4 regions of the Thalassotalea atypica genome follow, and region 4 is predicted to be linked to each of the others. Evidence: predicted binding sites of a transcription regulator. Region 4 holds the regulator's gene; each other region holds the start of a gene.

Region 1 (3,151 bases), 140 kb from region 4:
TGCTTTTTGCCTTTGCTGTCATAGGTCATGGATGATTTATCACGACTTTCTAATAAAGCGGACTTCATACGTTCTATAGCTACTTGAGAGTGAGCAACTATCTGCCCATTAACTTCGTTAAGCTCTTTACATCTTTGTAAACAGCTTTCTACATCGTTTAATCGCTCAGATAGTTGGCCACTGTTTTTTTGTTGTATAAATACTTGGCTGGTCGCGATGGTTTGATCGTTTGTCTGAATATCAGCTAAAAGTTGCTCTTTTACCTGAGAAAGCGCAATTAATGCTTCTGAGTCACGCTGTTGGAGTACTTCTTTTTCTTGAACTAACAACTTTTCCAATTGGCTAAGTAGGTTAAATTGTTCTTCTAATAACGGATTTGAAGTACCTTGGTCACTCATGGTTTACCTTTTTAAATTAAATCAAACTCGAACTTTGCAATACTTGCAGCAAGTTTTTCAGGGTTAATTTTATATTCACCAGCTTCGATGGCTTTTTTAAGTTCATCTACTTTTTTCTGGTTTATTGTTGGTTCTTGGTTACTTTTACTTTGTAACTCACTCATCTTTTGAGCCTGTGGCGTCAAAGAGACAGAATCTTGGCTTGCTTTAGGTTGCTGAGCCGTTGCAGTTTGCTGTGCTTGTGCCTTTGCTTCTGCTTGGTTTTTCAAGTTCTGGTTAATTGGGTTGTTGTTACCCAAGTTGTTGATATTTATAGCCATCATAATATCCTACATCAAAAATTTAATTCTACTTCCCTTTTATCGGCATTTTGACGTAAACCTTAACTAAAACTACAAATTAATTTTTACACTATTCAAGCCGCTTATCCGAGCGTTAACTAGTTTACCAGAACGTTCATTTTTTACCTTAATTTTATCGCCCACATAACCGTTCATCATCGCCACTCCTGCCGTTCTGATGCTTAGAGCAGCAGAATGAGCTTCAATAGTAACAGAGTCGCCTTTACATACTACGCATATGTTTCTACGAGAGATGGCACTGCCTGAAGATAAATTTCGTCTACTTTTTGCACCGATAAGCTCAACTGTAGAAGTGAGTTTTTCGCCTCTGATTTTTTTTTCATCAATAAACTTAACGCCAATGTTGTCGCCAGTTAATAGGCTGCCTTTATCAATGGCGGTCAACGCCACTACTACAGGGCTCATAATTTTTACCCTAGCTGGGATATATAAGCTCCAAGGCGTCGAATCAGCACAACTAATTTCAACATTTACATTCCTACTATTATGATTTTCAGGTATATTTGCACTTAACTCTGAAAAACACGGTTTTATAGTTACTCGGGGATCAATTGGAGAGATTGAGACAGAAATTTGTCTATCGTCTGTAGAAATTAATGATGATTCAAGCGCTTGTTTAGCAAAATTTTCTATATAGTCATGATCAAAAATTTGCGCATGGCTAAATTGAGCTAAACTTGCCTGTAGAAGTAAAAATGTTAGAAAAAGCTTTATTTTACGCATAAATTTTTTATATACAGATTAGGGAAAAATAAATACTCGTCTATGCTTATATAAAGCAACAATGACGAGTAAAGTGTCAAAGTTTGGTCGTTTAGTCACATACTTATTTAGTGTAAACAAGAATTGTGCCTAATTTTGGATGCATGGTTCTATAAGAGGTTTTTATGGCAGGTATTTTAGATTCAGTTAACCAACGTACTCAACTAGTGGGTCAAAATAGGTTGGAGCTGTTGCTGTTCAAGTTGGTTGGCCGTCAACGATTTGGTATTAATGTTTTCAAAGTACGCGAAGTGCTTCAGTGTCCTCGATTAACCGCATTGCCTAACCAAGATCCCTATATTAAAGGTGTTGCGCACATTCGTGGGCAAACAATTTCAGTGATTGATTTAAGTAAAGCAACAGGTGGCTCTGAAATAAAAGACACTGAAAATTGCTTTATTATCATTGCTGAATACAACCGTAGTGTTCAAGGCTTTTTGGTTGCCGGTGTTGAGCGTATCACTACCCTAAGTTGGCAAGATATCATGCCGCCACCAGAAGGTGCGGGTAAATCAAGTTACCTGACCGCGGTAACTGAAATTGACAATGAAATGGTGTCAATTTTAGACGTGGAGAAAATCTTAAATGAGATCAGCCCTGTTTCTACGGAGTTAAGTGAAGACGTTGTTGATGAATCTGTTGGTGAAAGTTTAGGTGAGCGTATGATCATGATCGCTGACGACTCTACCGTAGCAAGAAATCAAGTGCGTAGAGCTTTAGAGCCGCTGGGGCTGAAAATGATCTTGGCCAAGAATGGCCAAGATGCCTTGGATCAATTGCGTGCGATTAGTGATGATTGCGATACCTGTATCAGTGAGAAAATAGCACTGCTTATATCTGATATTGAAATGCCTGAAATGGACGGTTATACGTTAACGGCTGAAATTAAAAATGATGATAAATTGAAAGCCATGCCGGTTATTTTGCACACCTCTTTAAGTGGTGTATTTAATAACGCTATGGTTGAAAAAGTAGGCGCTGAAGATTTTATCCCTAAATTTCATCCTGACGAATTAGCTACCGCTGTTAAAAAGTGGTTGGCGATTGAAGAATAATTAACTGTTGCTAAGTTATAAATAGGAATTCTATTAGTGTCACCACGACAGCTTGACGATAAAAGCTATCAAGATTTTCGCACGTTCTTAGAGCAACAGTGCGGCATTGTCTTAGGCGAGAATAAACAATATCTTGTTAAAAGCCGCCTCGCACCACTCATGGCAAAATTTGACGTTGAGTCGTTAGCTGAGTTGGTAAAGCGTACCTTAAGTCCGGTAGAGCGGCAGTTACGTGCCGCAGTTATTGATGCAATGACCACAAATGAAACACTGTGGTTTCGCGATGACTACCCATTTGAGTTACTTAAATCCAAAATATTACCTGAGTTTGCCAATCACCGAATGCCACTGAAAATATGGTCGGCAGCTAGTTCATCTGGCCAAGAGCCTTATTCTATAGCGATGTCTGTGCTTGAGTATATCCAGTCAAAGCCGGGGTCATTTTCTCGCGGGGTACAAATTACAGGCACAGATATTTCAAATACTATGCTTGAGCATTGTAAATACGGCCATTATGACTCTTTGGCATTGGCTAGAGGGCTATCCACGGAGCGAAAACGTCAGTTTTTTGAAC
Region 2 (3,151 bases), 470 kb from region 4:
CAAGTGTTCGTTTTCCTTCTACATCCATAGCGACTGCTATAGTTTTGCCGTCAGGCGATATCTTAACCTCATGATATTGTTTATGTTGTGACTGATTGTTTGCATTTTCCGCGCTAACGGAAACTGAAACAAACAACAAGCTTATTAAAAAGCAGATACTCTTAAACATTGTTTATACCCTATGCCTATTTAATACTCGAACGCCACTTTTACTGCACGCCGAATTCAAATGGTTTTTATTTTAGTTTTAATTTATAGATAGCAAGTAATGCCTAGAGATAACTCTATATCAGACATCCGTTATCTAATATTCGTTGATTGATAGCGGGCGAGTTTATCAAAATGCTTGTAGTTAAGGCACTCAAAGGGCTGACAAAAGTGCAACAAAATAAGACAAAGGTGAGCATGGAGTGTGATTTCATCAGATACAAAAGTGATGCACCTGATGAAACTGAAACGTTAACTTACAACTTTTAAGAATGCAGGCAGGGATGCTTTTTGAAGTTTGACCGTTTCTGAGCGCATCGTGCCATTTTTGTAGCGGTCAAAGTGGACATTGGCCAAGTCTAAATTACGGCAAAAACTAATAATATTATTGAAATCTTTTCGATCAAAATGGTCATCGTCTTTGGTTAGGAGTCCGTCAATATACGCACTGTCTCCATTAATGTTTATATTGGCAATTGCGGAATAAGGCTGTCCATAGCTTTCAACTTTCAAAGCACGCACGGCTTTGATTTCGTAAATCCAGTCTCCGACTTGGATATGTTTTGTCATGTGTTGCATGATGCTAAACCTTAAAAAGGCCGGTCGCTTGGTTGGAGACAACCGGCAAAATAGAGTGCTAGTTAGCGAGCATGTTAACTAGAGGGAGGTCACTCAAGTTAAAAATGCTTACTTTGTTTTTATTTTTGCGCTGAATGCGCTTAGTTCTTCGTTGCTAATGCTGTTGTCGGTATTTTTATCAATGGCTTTGAAATTTCTCATCAAGAGATCGTTTTTACTGGCAGAAATTTCTGACTTGCTTAATAATCCATCTTTATCCGTGTCTATGGTTGAGAATAGCGCCGTTAGATTGTTAGTGGCGTGAGCTGGTGTTTTAATGCTGACGTTGCTCAACCTAACTTCCTGATCTGCATTTACTACAAATGTAGCTAACGTAGCAGCCATTACTATCGCACTGATTTCTATTAAACGTGTTTTGTTCATAATAATTCCTTGTTTTTCAAATTAAATCACTTGCGTTAGGTCATATACCCGAAGCAAGTTTACATCGTCGAACACGGTATTGCAGAACACGTGCCAAAAGTTAACTTGTTGAAAATTAAGAGAATATTACTTTAAATCCCAGTGCTTGTGTCGCCATTTGGCAACAGGTAAAATTAAATGTTCATGGTGATGTTTATTGATTTATCGATAGCGTTGACTTAAAGCCAACAAAATCAACGAGTAACGAAATCAATCGACTAAAACACTAAACGTCGTTGATCAGCGACAGTCTTGTTTCTGTAGTGAAAATCCCCTACAAAGGCTTTGTTTTGGGCACAACCTAATCCAATAGGAAAAACAGTGACGACCATTTTGCAGCCATATGTGTTGTATAGACATATATTACATTTTATCTCAGCGATATCGATTAAACGCTTAACATTAATCGGTTTTGGCTTAGTCGTATTGCCGTTGGCGATCGCCTTACTTTACAGCGTGAGTCAAGTGAATGAGCTAGCTAAGCAGGGTGCAACGGCGGTGTTTACCGTGGCGGATCTCAATCAAACCAATCGCGAACTTAGTTTGACCATGAGTAAAATGGAACGCTTGGCCGGCCAGTTCGTGATTCTAAATGAGTCAGATTTACTTGAACAATATCAAAAGCATGCATTGCATTTGTCAAACGAAATAATGACTGCGTTGGTTAACCAAAATGATACTCAACTGACGGACGTTGTTGCTCGCTTTCACCAGCAAATTGAGAGTATTAATGCATTACTCTTAACAACTACTGCAAATGAATTAGCGTTAGTCAATGTGCAAGAGCAGTTCACAGTGCTTGCCAGCATCAACCAAGAAATAATGCAACGCAGTAATACTCTAATTGATTTAAAAGCGGATGAAATTAAGAATTCAGCCAGCCAAGTCAGTGAAACCATGCTGCAAAGTTTGATCATTATTCCTATTTCACTTTTGATTTCCGGTTTTTTCATTGTTCTTATAACGAGTCCGATGAAAGCGTTATTAGCTAAAATAAACGACTTAGAGCAGGGTAGTTTTGAGCAACCGATCCACGTGACTGGCGCTACCGAGGTTAGAGAGATTGCAGAAGCGCTGGAGTTAATGCGAAACAGGCTGCATGTATTGGAGTTACAAAAGTCGAGCTTTATTAGACACATTTCTCATGAACTAAAAACACCTTTGGCAGCGATTAGGGAAGGAACCGAGCTTATATATGACAACAGTGTTGGTGAGCTTAATGACGATCAGCAAGAAATTGTCAAAATCATCAAGCTTAGTGTTTCGCGCTTGCAATGTTTAATTGAAGATTTGCTCGACTTCAATATCGTGTTGGACTCAACCAGCCTACAAGACACTGAACATGTGCAGCTTAAGCCACAAATAGAGATGGCGATAGATGACAGAAAGCTTGATATTCAACGTAAAGAAATTGAAATAGACCTGCAAATAGAGCCAGCAAAGCTGCAGTGTAATACCAAGCAGCTTAATGTCATTTTAGATAATTTATTGTCTAATGCGATCAAGTTTTCACCTCAGGGGGGGCATATAAGAATCGCCAGTCAATCTATGCAAGACAAGGTTTGTATTGAAGTGAGCGACCAAGGACCGGGGATGAATGAGCTTGTACTAGCAAGAATTTTTGACGCTTTTTACCAAGGGCCAGCGCCGGTAAATTCAAGCATTAAAGGCAGTGGCCTAGGGTTGACCATCGTAAAAGAACTATTACTTAGGTTAAAGGGTGAAATAAACGTTCAAAATTTATCTTCTTTAAATAAAGCAGATACAGAGCCGAACGGAACGATGATCACCATTTTATTACCGAAAGTGGAGAAGGAAAGATGACCCATTTACACCTTATATTTGGAAAAAGGGTGCCGAGTAAATTTATCAGTGGTCTTTTAACTACCTGCTTTGCGATCAC
Region 3 (3,151 bases), 2.1 Mb from region 4:
AGGAAATTGGAATTAATGACAGGTAAAAATAGTTTACTTCAGCAAGCTCTTTTAGGTTTTGCTCAGCAATATGTTCAGGCATATCAGACACAATATTCACACCTGCCATTAATTGAGCATGATGATGAATGGCCATCACCTTGTTTTGTCTCAACATTTAAGGAAGGGGAAGCTGATTGTTGGCAGCCGATTGCTATTGAAGAGTCATTGTCATTGAGTAATGTAGAAAAGGCTTTGGAGCTAAATCTACATCTTGATATTAAAGAATTCTTTACAACTCTCTATAGTGATAGCCTTGATGCTAGCTGTGAGCACGGTGATTTGAGTTTGCTGTTTTTGTGGAGTGAGCCTGATTTTGAGCGGTTACAAGAAAACATTATTGGTCATGTGTTGATGAAACAAAAGCTCAAGCAAGAATTAACTATTTTCTTTGGTGTTACCAACGAAGAAGATCTTATTTTATCCGTTAAAAATGATAACGGTGAAGTGTGGGTCGAGAGAGTGGGCAAAGAGCCCCATAAAAAGTTGGCTGATTCTTTAACAGAATTTATTGGCCTACTAACGCCTAGAATACCCTAACTCTTATTTAATCTGTGGACAGGGCAATACAAAAAATCATTTTGATTAACAAACAATTGATTGCCCTAAACAGCCCCATTACCTTATATGGTCTTTAATAAGGCTAACCACCTTTGCTCTCAACTAATTTTCTCAATAATTGCTTTATCTCATCAATATCAGCTTTGAGCGGGGCTAATCGCTGCTCTAACATTTCTAATGTAATACTAGCTGCTTCTACCGTTTGTTCAGGCTCTTTGTTAACGGTGGGGAGTTCGGTATTTTCTGGTTCATGTTGCCAGCCTTTTAAAGTCGAAATGATAATAGGCAATGGAGCCGAATTACTGAGTTTGTTTTTTATTAAGGCGACCGTCGGTTTTTTCCCTCGATTAGCCAGTTGATTGGCAATGGCGATTATTTCATCTCTAATGGTCATTTATCTTAACTTGGTAGTGAAAATTTTAACTATGTTAGCTAATTTGACTAACTAATTCTTGTGGTTTTTACCTGATTAATATCAATACCCTTTAAAATCAATGGGTTAAATAGTTGGCGCGATGGTTGCCTTATTAGAATTATCATAATAATGAAATTGAGAGAATTAACGATGAAAAAATCACTTTTACCTTTACTACTTATTGCACCATTGACTTTAGGATTAACAGGGTGCGTAGTTGCCGTTGGTGGTGACGATGATGGTTATTCTATGGGCCACAGTTTTGAAGATCGCGAGTTTGAAAACCGAAAAAAAATTGCGCGATTAGAGCTAAACAGCTCGTTTAATGATGTTCAATCACGCTTTGGTACAGCCGATTTTAATGAAGTGTACCAAAAAGACGGTGAAAGCATTCAGGTTTTATATTACCGTACGAATCGCAAACATAAAGATGGTGTGACGACTAAAGATGAATGTACGCCATTAATTTTTAAAAACGGACAACTGGTGAGTTGGGGTGAAACAGCCTACGCCATGCTTTAATTATTTACATAGTATATCAATCAAGGGAAGCAGTGCTTCCCTTTTTTATTGTCTCTGTCTGTCTGACCTAGCGTAACATCGTATCTAAGGTATCAACTATTTCTGCCCAGTCAGAATCTTCGGAGATGGCGTCAGATAGAAAACTTGCTTGTGCATCACTCCAAAAGTGTGCTTTTGCAAGTGTTGTGTGGCTTGGTATACCACGATGTAGGTTCAAAAATTCTTCAATATTTTTATCAGAATTTTCCAAGCCAAGTTGGGCAAATAAACAAGGCAAAGTATGGTTTGATCTATCCATTTCATCATCCAACTTTATGAATAATTATTATCTTAAGTATAGTTGCTTTAGTCGACGAATTTATAAAATATTGACCTAGTTTTAAACTTCCTGTTAAGGTGAACCACTAAAAAATAAGAATAAGAATTAACCAAAGTTTATTATTTATTAGCGATTTATTCGACAATAAATACACCAAGTAATGGGGAATATGCTATGACAGATGCAGTATCAACAAAGACAAACGTTGATATCAGAGCAACATATCTAACTGCTGAAGAGCTAAAGCTTGCAGCTTCGTTATTGTATCAAGCTTACCATGATGATCCCGTTTTCTTAGAAATATTTAACGGAGACAAAGACGATTATGAGCAGCGTTTACGAGCCTCAATTCGTGAAGAACTTGGCGTGTTTTGGCAAGCTAAGCAGCCAATGGTCGGTCTATACCTAGGTGAAGCCATGGTGGGCGTAGCCTGTTTAAATAGTCCTGATGATGGAGTTGGTAGTGAGCGATTTTGGCATTGGCGGCTAAAGATGTTACTGAGTGCGGGGTATTTCAGCACCAAGCAAATGATGGAAAAAGAAAAAACCGTTATGTCCGCTGTGCCACTAGACAAGTTTCATATGTTATCTTTTATTGCAATCCACCCGTTACATCAACAACATGGTTTTGGTCATTATTTGATGGCGGCCGTAAATACTGTACTTCAAGAACATTCACAAAGTCAGGGCGTTGCTGTTTATGCCACCAATGAGAAATATCGAAAATTCTTTGAAGATGTTGACTATCAGCATGTGAAAGAAGTTCAGGTGGGAAAAGTTTCAGGCACGCTAATGGTTCATTACCGAGAACAGCCGGCAACGGATTAAAAGTAGATGAGCAAAGAGTATCAATCGTTCAAAGAATTTTATCCATTTTATTTATCACAACATGAAAATAAAATTTGCCGCATTCTACATTATGTTGGAAGCATTGTTGCGCTGTGTTGGCTTGTTATGGCGATTATGTCCTTGACGCCAATCTTCTTACTGTATGGTGTTATTAGTGGCTATGCATTTGCTTGGATAGGTCACTTTTTCTTTGAAAAGAACCGTCCTGCGACCTTTAAATATCCTTGGTATAGCTTTATTGGCGATTGGCAAATGCTCAAAGATGCAATATATAAAAGTACCAAGTAAGGTACTTTTTTATGTGTTCCTTCATTTTACGGCTGTATTGCTTGAATTAGCTGAGCTTTATTAGCATCAGTTTAGCCTTTGGGGTTGGTTACACACTAAAGCGACAAAAATTCGCGTATTTTCGCCTCTTCGTTCAAGGCATCCTCATAGCCTAACTT
Region 4 (3,151 bases):
CAAACAGAGCAACAAAAATATCCACAGCGCGATTATCTATCGCATCAAAACTCAATGCTTGTTCCGTGGTTAAAAACACCGCAATAACTTGAGAGGTTTTGCTCAACCGTCCATGAGGTATAGCGATACCATTGCCAATACCTGTACTGCCCATCTTTTCTCGTTCCATCAGGCTTTCAAGCAGCTCAAATTTAGTGTGTTCTGGGATTTTATTGGTAGCAATACTACAAATATGTTCAAGAATTCGTTTTTTGCTATTGAGTGGAACTGCACATTGAGTGCAGTCCACAGTTAAGATATCTTGCAACTTCATGATTAATGTTGTGTGATTTTGCCTTTATATTTTAGAATTTGGCGATCTAATTTATCGATAAGTCCATCAATTGAAGCATACATGTCGTGATTATCAGCTTTTGCATGAACCTCACTCCCGTTTAAATGAACGGTCGCTTCCGCAACTTGATTTAGTTTTTCTACAGTTAAAACAACATAGACGTTATTAATGTGGTCAAAATGTCGCTCTAATTTAGCGAACTTAGAGTTAACATACTCACGCATTGATTGAGTGATTTCGACGTGGTGACCTGTAAGATTAATTTGCATAAGCGGAAATCCTTATGTTGTTGAATAAAGGCTTAAAGTAAGCTCTTTCTTTGGTTAGATGGAGGAATAGACAAAGATTCTCGATATTTGGCTATCGTTCTTCTGGCAACATTAATACCTTGTTCTGCAAGCAGCTCTGCCATTTTACTATCGCTCAATGGTTTAGCCGGCGTTTCTGCCGAGACGAGTTTCTTGATTAAAGCTCTTATTGCCGTCGATGAACATTCTCCTCCGTTTTCGGTACTTACGTGACTTGAGAAGAAGTATTTAAGTTCAAAAATCCCTCTCGGAGTGTGCATGTATTTTTGTGTAGTTACACGGGAAATTGTTGATTCATGCATATCAACAGCTTCAGCGATATCGTTAAGCACCATAGGACGCATTGCCTCTGGGCCATACTCAAAAAAACCTTGCTGACGTTGGACAATACAATTTGATACTTTCAATAATGTATCGTTTCTACTTTCTAAACTTTTAATAAACCACTTAGCTTCTTGGAGGTTTGAACGGATGAATTGGTTATCATCTGAAGACTTCATGGTTTTAGTTAATGCTGCATATTGCTGGTTAATGGACAAACGCGGTGCAGTACTTGGATTTAATTCAACAACCCAACGACCATTTTTCTTTTCAACAGATACATCAGGAATTACGTATTGGTCATCGCCTTGTACAATTGCATCACCAGGGCGAGGGTTTAACGTTTGAATCAAACGCAAAGCTTCTCGAAGCTGTTCTTCCTTCAAACGAGCCTTACGCATAATCTGACGATAGTCGCGATTGCCAAGTAAATCAATATGTTCTTTAATTATCAATTTCGCATCGCTAAGGTACGGCGTATTTTCGTCAAACTGATTTAATTGAATGGTCAAACACTCAGCTATTGTGCGCGCTGCAACCCCAATAGGGTCAAACATATTGATACGTTTTAATACCGCTTCAACTTCGTCAAGTTCTAAACCTTCAGTGCCTACGCTCTCCAACACTTCTTCGCTTGATACTGTCAAATAGCCTGCATCATCCACCGCATCAATAATGGCTGTAGCTATTGCTGAATCAGTTTCTGAAAAAGGGGTTAAATCCATTTGCCAACGTAAATGGTCTTGGATTGACTCGCTCGTTTCACCTTGGTAGGTAAAATCTTCTGAAGGGGCTGAAACACCGCCACTGGACACGCCGGCACTAAAACTGTCATCCCAAGTAGAGTCTACACTTAGCTCTTCAGGGATGTCGTTTTTTTCCATGACTTCTGTCGTACTGACTTCGTCATTGGTTGGTGTTGAATCTTCACTACCGTCTAACTGTGGAGCTTGTTCATTTTCCGCACTAGCAGAGTAAGACGCTTCTTCAATAGATGTGTCTTTTTCGTCTTGAGTTGACGGTACTGATTCATCCACTTCTAACAATGGATTGCTTTCCAATGCTTCTTGGATTTCTTGTTGCAAATCTAATGTCGACAATTGCAAAAGCTTTATCGCTTGTTGCAACTGTGGCGTCATTGTTAGTTGCTGTCCTATGCGGAGTTGCAGTGATGGGCGCATCTACGTTTATTGATTTCCTATTGTTGTAATCACGTTGCTAAGCACACTATTACTATAGCGTGAATTGTTCACCAAGGTACACATCCCTGACATGTTGATTCGCTAGAATTTGATCCGAATCACCTTCTGCAATAAGTTCACCATGACTAACTATATATGCATGCTCACAAACATCTAATGTTTCACGTACATTGTGGTCTGTGATCAAAATACCTATGCCACGATTTTTTAAGTGTAAAATGATTTTTTTAATATCGCCAACCGAAATTGGATCTACACCAGCAAATGGCTCATCCAATAAAATAAATTGAGGATCGGCAGCCAATGCCCTAGCTATTTCAACACGGCGTCGTTCACCACCCGATAAACTCATGCCTGTATTATCTGTTATATGGCCGATATTAAACTCTTCAACCAAATGTTCCAGTTTTTCTTGTCTTTGTACATCATCTAGATCTTTTCGAGTTTGCAAAATCGCCATGATATTGTCATGCACGGTCAGTTTTCGAAATATTGATGCTTCTTGTGGTAAGTAGCCTATTCCTCTCCTTGCACGATCGTGCATAGGTAATAAAGTAAGATCTTCACCGTTTAAAAAAATGGCACCGGCGTCGTTAGGTACTAGACCAACGATCATATAAAACGAGGTTGTTTTGCCTGCACCATTGGGGCCTAATAGGCCAACAATTTGACCTTGACTGACCTTTAAACTGACGTCTTTGACAACCCGACGACCTTTGTAAGACTTAGCAAGCCCTTTGGCCTCTAATGTAACTTCGCTCATTCGTTACTTTTTGTCCTTTGCTTTGGGTTTTAATATCGTGGTCACGGTTTCATCTGCACTACTGCCACTTTCTGCATTTAATTGTTCAGTTTGTGTGTTGTAGACAATTTTACTTCCTGTAACTTCACTACCTGCTTGACGTAAAACCGCATTACCTGAAATGGTGATAATGTAATTGAATGGCTCATATGTAATTTCGTCGGCTTCAAGGGTTATTTTTGTA

What was found. Region 4 encodes sigma-54, which starts transcription at its own class of promoters, with help from an activator protein. Its sites were predicted from a motif close to GTTGGCACGNNNNTNGNNT; they were not measured.
Region 1: a site for sigma-54 is predicted at 1,598-1,616, ahead of flgA (flagellar basal body P-ring formation chaperone FlgA). Genes of this name have one in related genera too.
Region 2: a site for sigma-54 is predicted at 1,289-1,307, ahead of QUE03_RS05535 (EF-hand domain-containing protein). Genes of this name have one in related genera too.
Region 3: a site for sigma-54 is predicted at 1,107-1,125, ahead of QUE03_RS13875 (DUF3192 domain-containing protein). Genes of this name have one in related genera too.

What each region holds. Positions count from the first base shown of each region.
Region 1 is NZ_AP027364.1:852,476-855,626, forward strand. Features, by position in the region: gene QUE03_RS03960 (flagella synthesis protein FlgN) at 1-398, opposite strand, end outside; gene flgM (flagellar biosynthesis anti-sigma factor FlgM) at 410-721, opposite strand; gene flgA (flagellar basal body P-ring formation chaperone FlgA) at 791-1,483, opposite strand; gene QUE03_RS03975 (chemotaxis protein) at 1,648-2,577, shown strand; gene QUE03_RS03980 (CheR family methyltransferase) at 2,614-3,151, shown strand, end outside.
Region 2 is NZ_AP027364.1:1,187,512-1,190,662, forward strand. Features, by position in the region: gene QUE03_RS05525 (hypothetical protein) at 1-169, opposite strand, end outside; gene QUE03_RS05530 (hypothetical protein) at 460-786, opposite strand; gene QUE03_RS05535 (EF-hand domain-containing protein) at 895-1,209, opposite strand; gene QUE03_RS05540 (sensor histidine kinase) at 1,570-3,072, shown strand; gene QUE03_RS05545 (hypothetical protein) at 3,069-3,151, shown strand, end outside.
Region 3 is NZ_AP027364.1:3,011,099-3,014,249, reverse strand. Features, by position in the region: gene syd (SecY-interacting protein) at 16-579, shown strand; gene QUE03_RS13880 (hypothetical protein) at 683-994, opposite strand; gene QUE03_RS13875 (DUF3192 domain-containing protein) at 1,166-1,537, shown strand; gene QUE03_RS13870 (DUF2789 domain-containing protein) at 1,605-1,835, opposite strand; gene QUE03_RS13865 (GNAT family N-acetyltransferase) at 2,031-2,684, shown strand; gene QUE03_RS13860 (Mpo1-like protein) at 2,691-2,993, shown strand; gene QUE03_RS13855 (patatin-like phospholipase family protein) at 3,089-3,151, opposite strand, start outside.
Region 4 is NZ_AP027364.1:714,957-718,107, reverse strand. Features, by position in the region: gene ptsN (PTS IIA-like nitrogen regulatory protein PtsN) at 1-313, opposite strand, end outside; gene hpf (ribosome hibernation promoting factor) at 316-603, opposite strand; gene QUE03_RS03320 (RNA polymerase factor sigma-54) at 636-2,144, opposite strand; gene lptB (LPS export ABC transporter ATP-binding protein) at 2,197-2,928, opposite strand; gene lptA (lipopolysaccharide transport periplasmic protein LptA) at 2,932-3,151, opposite strand, start outside.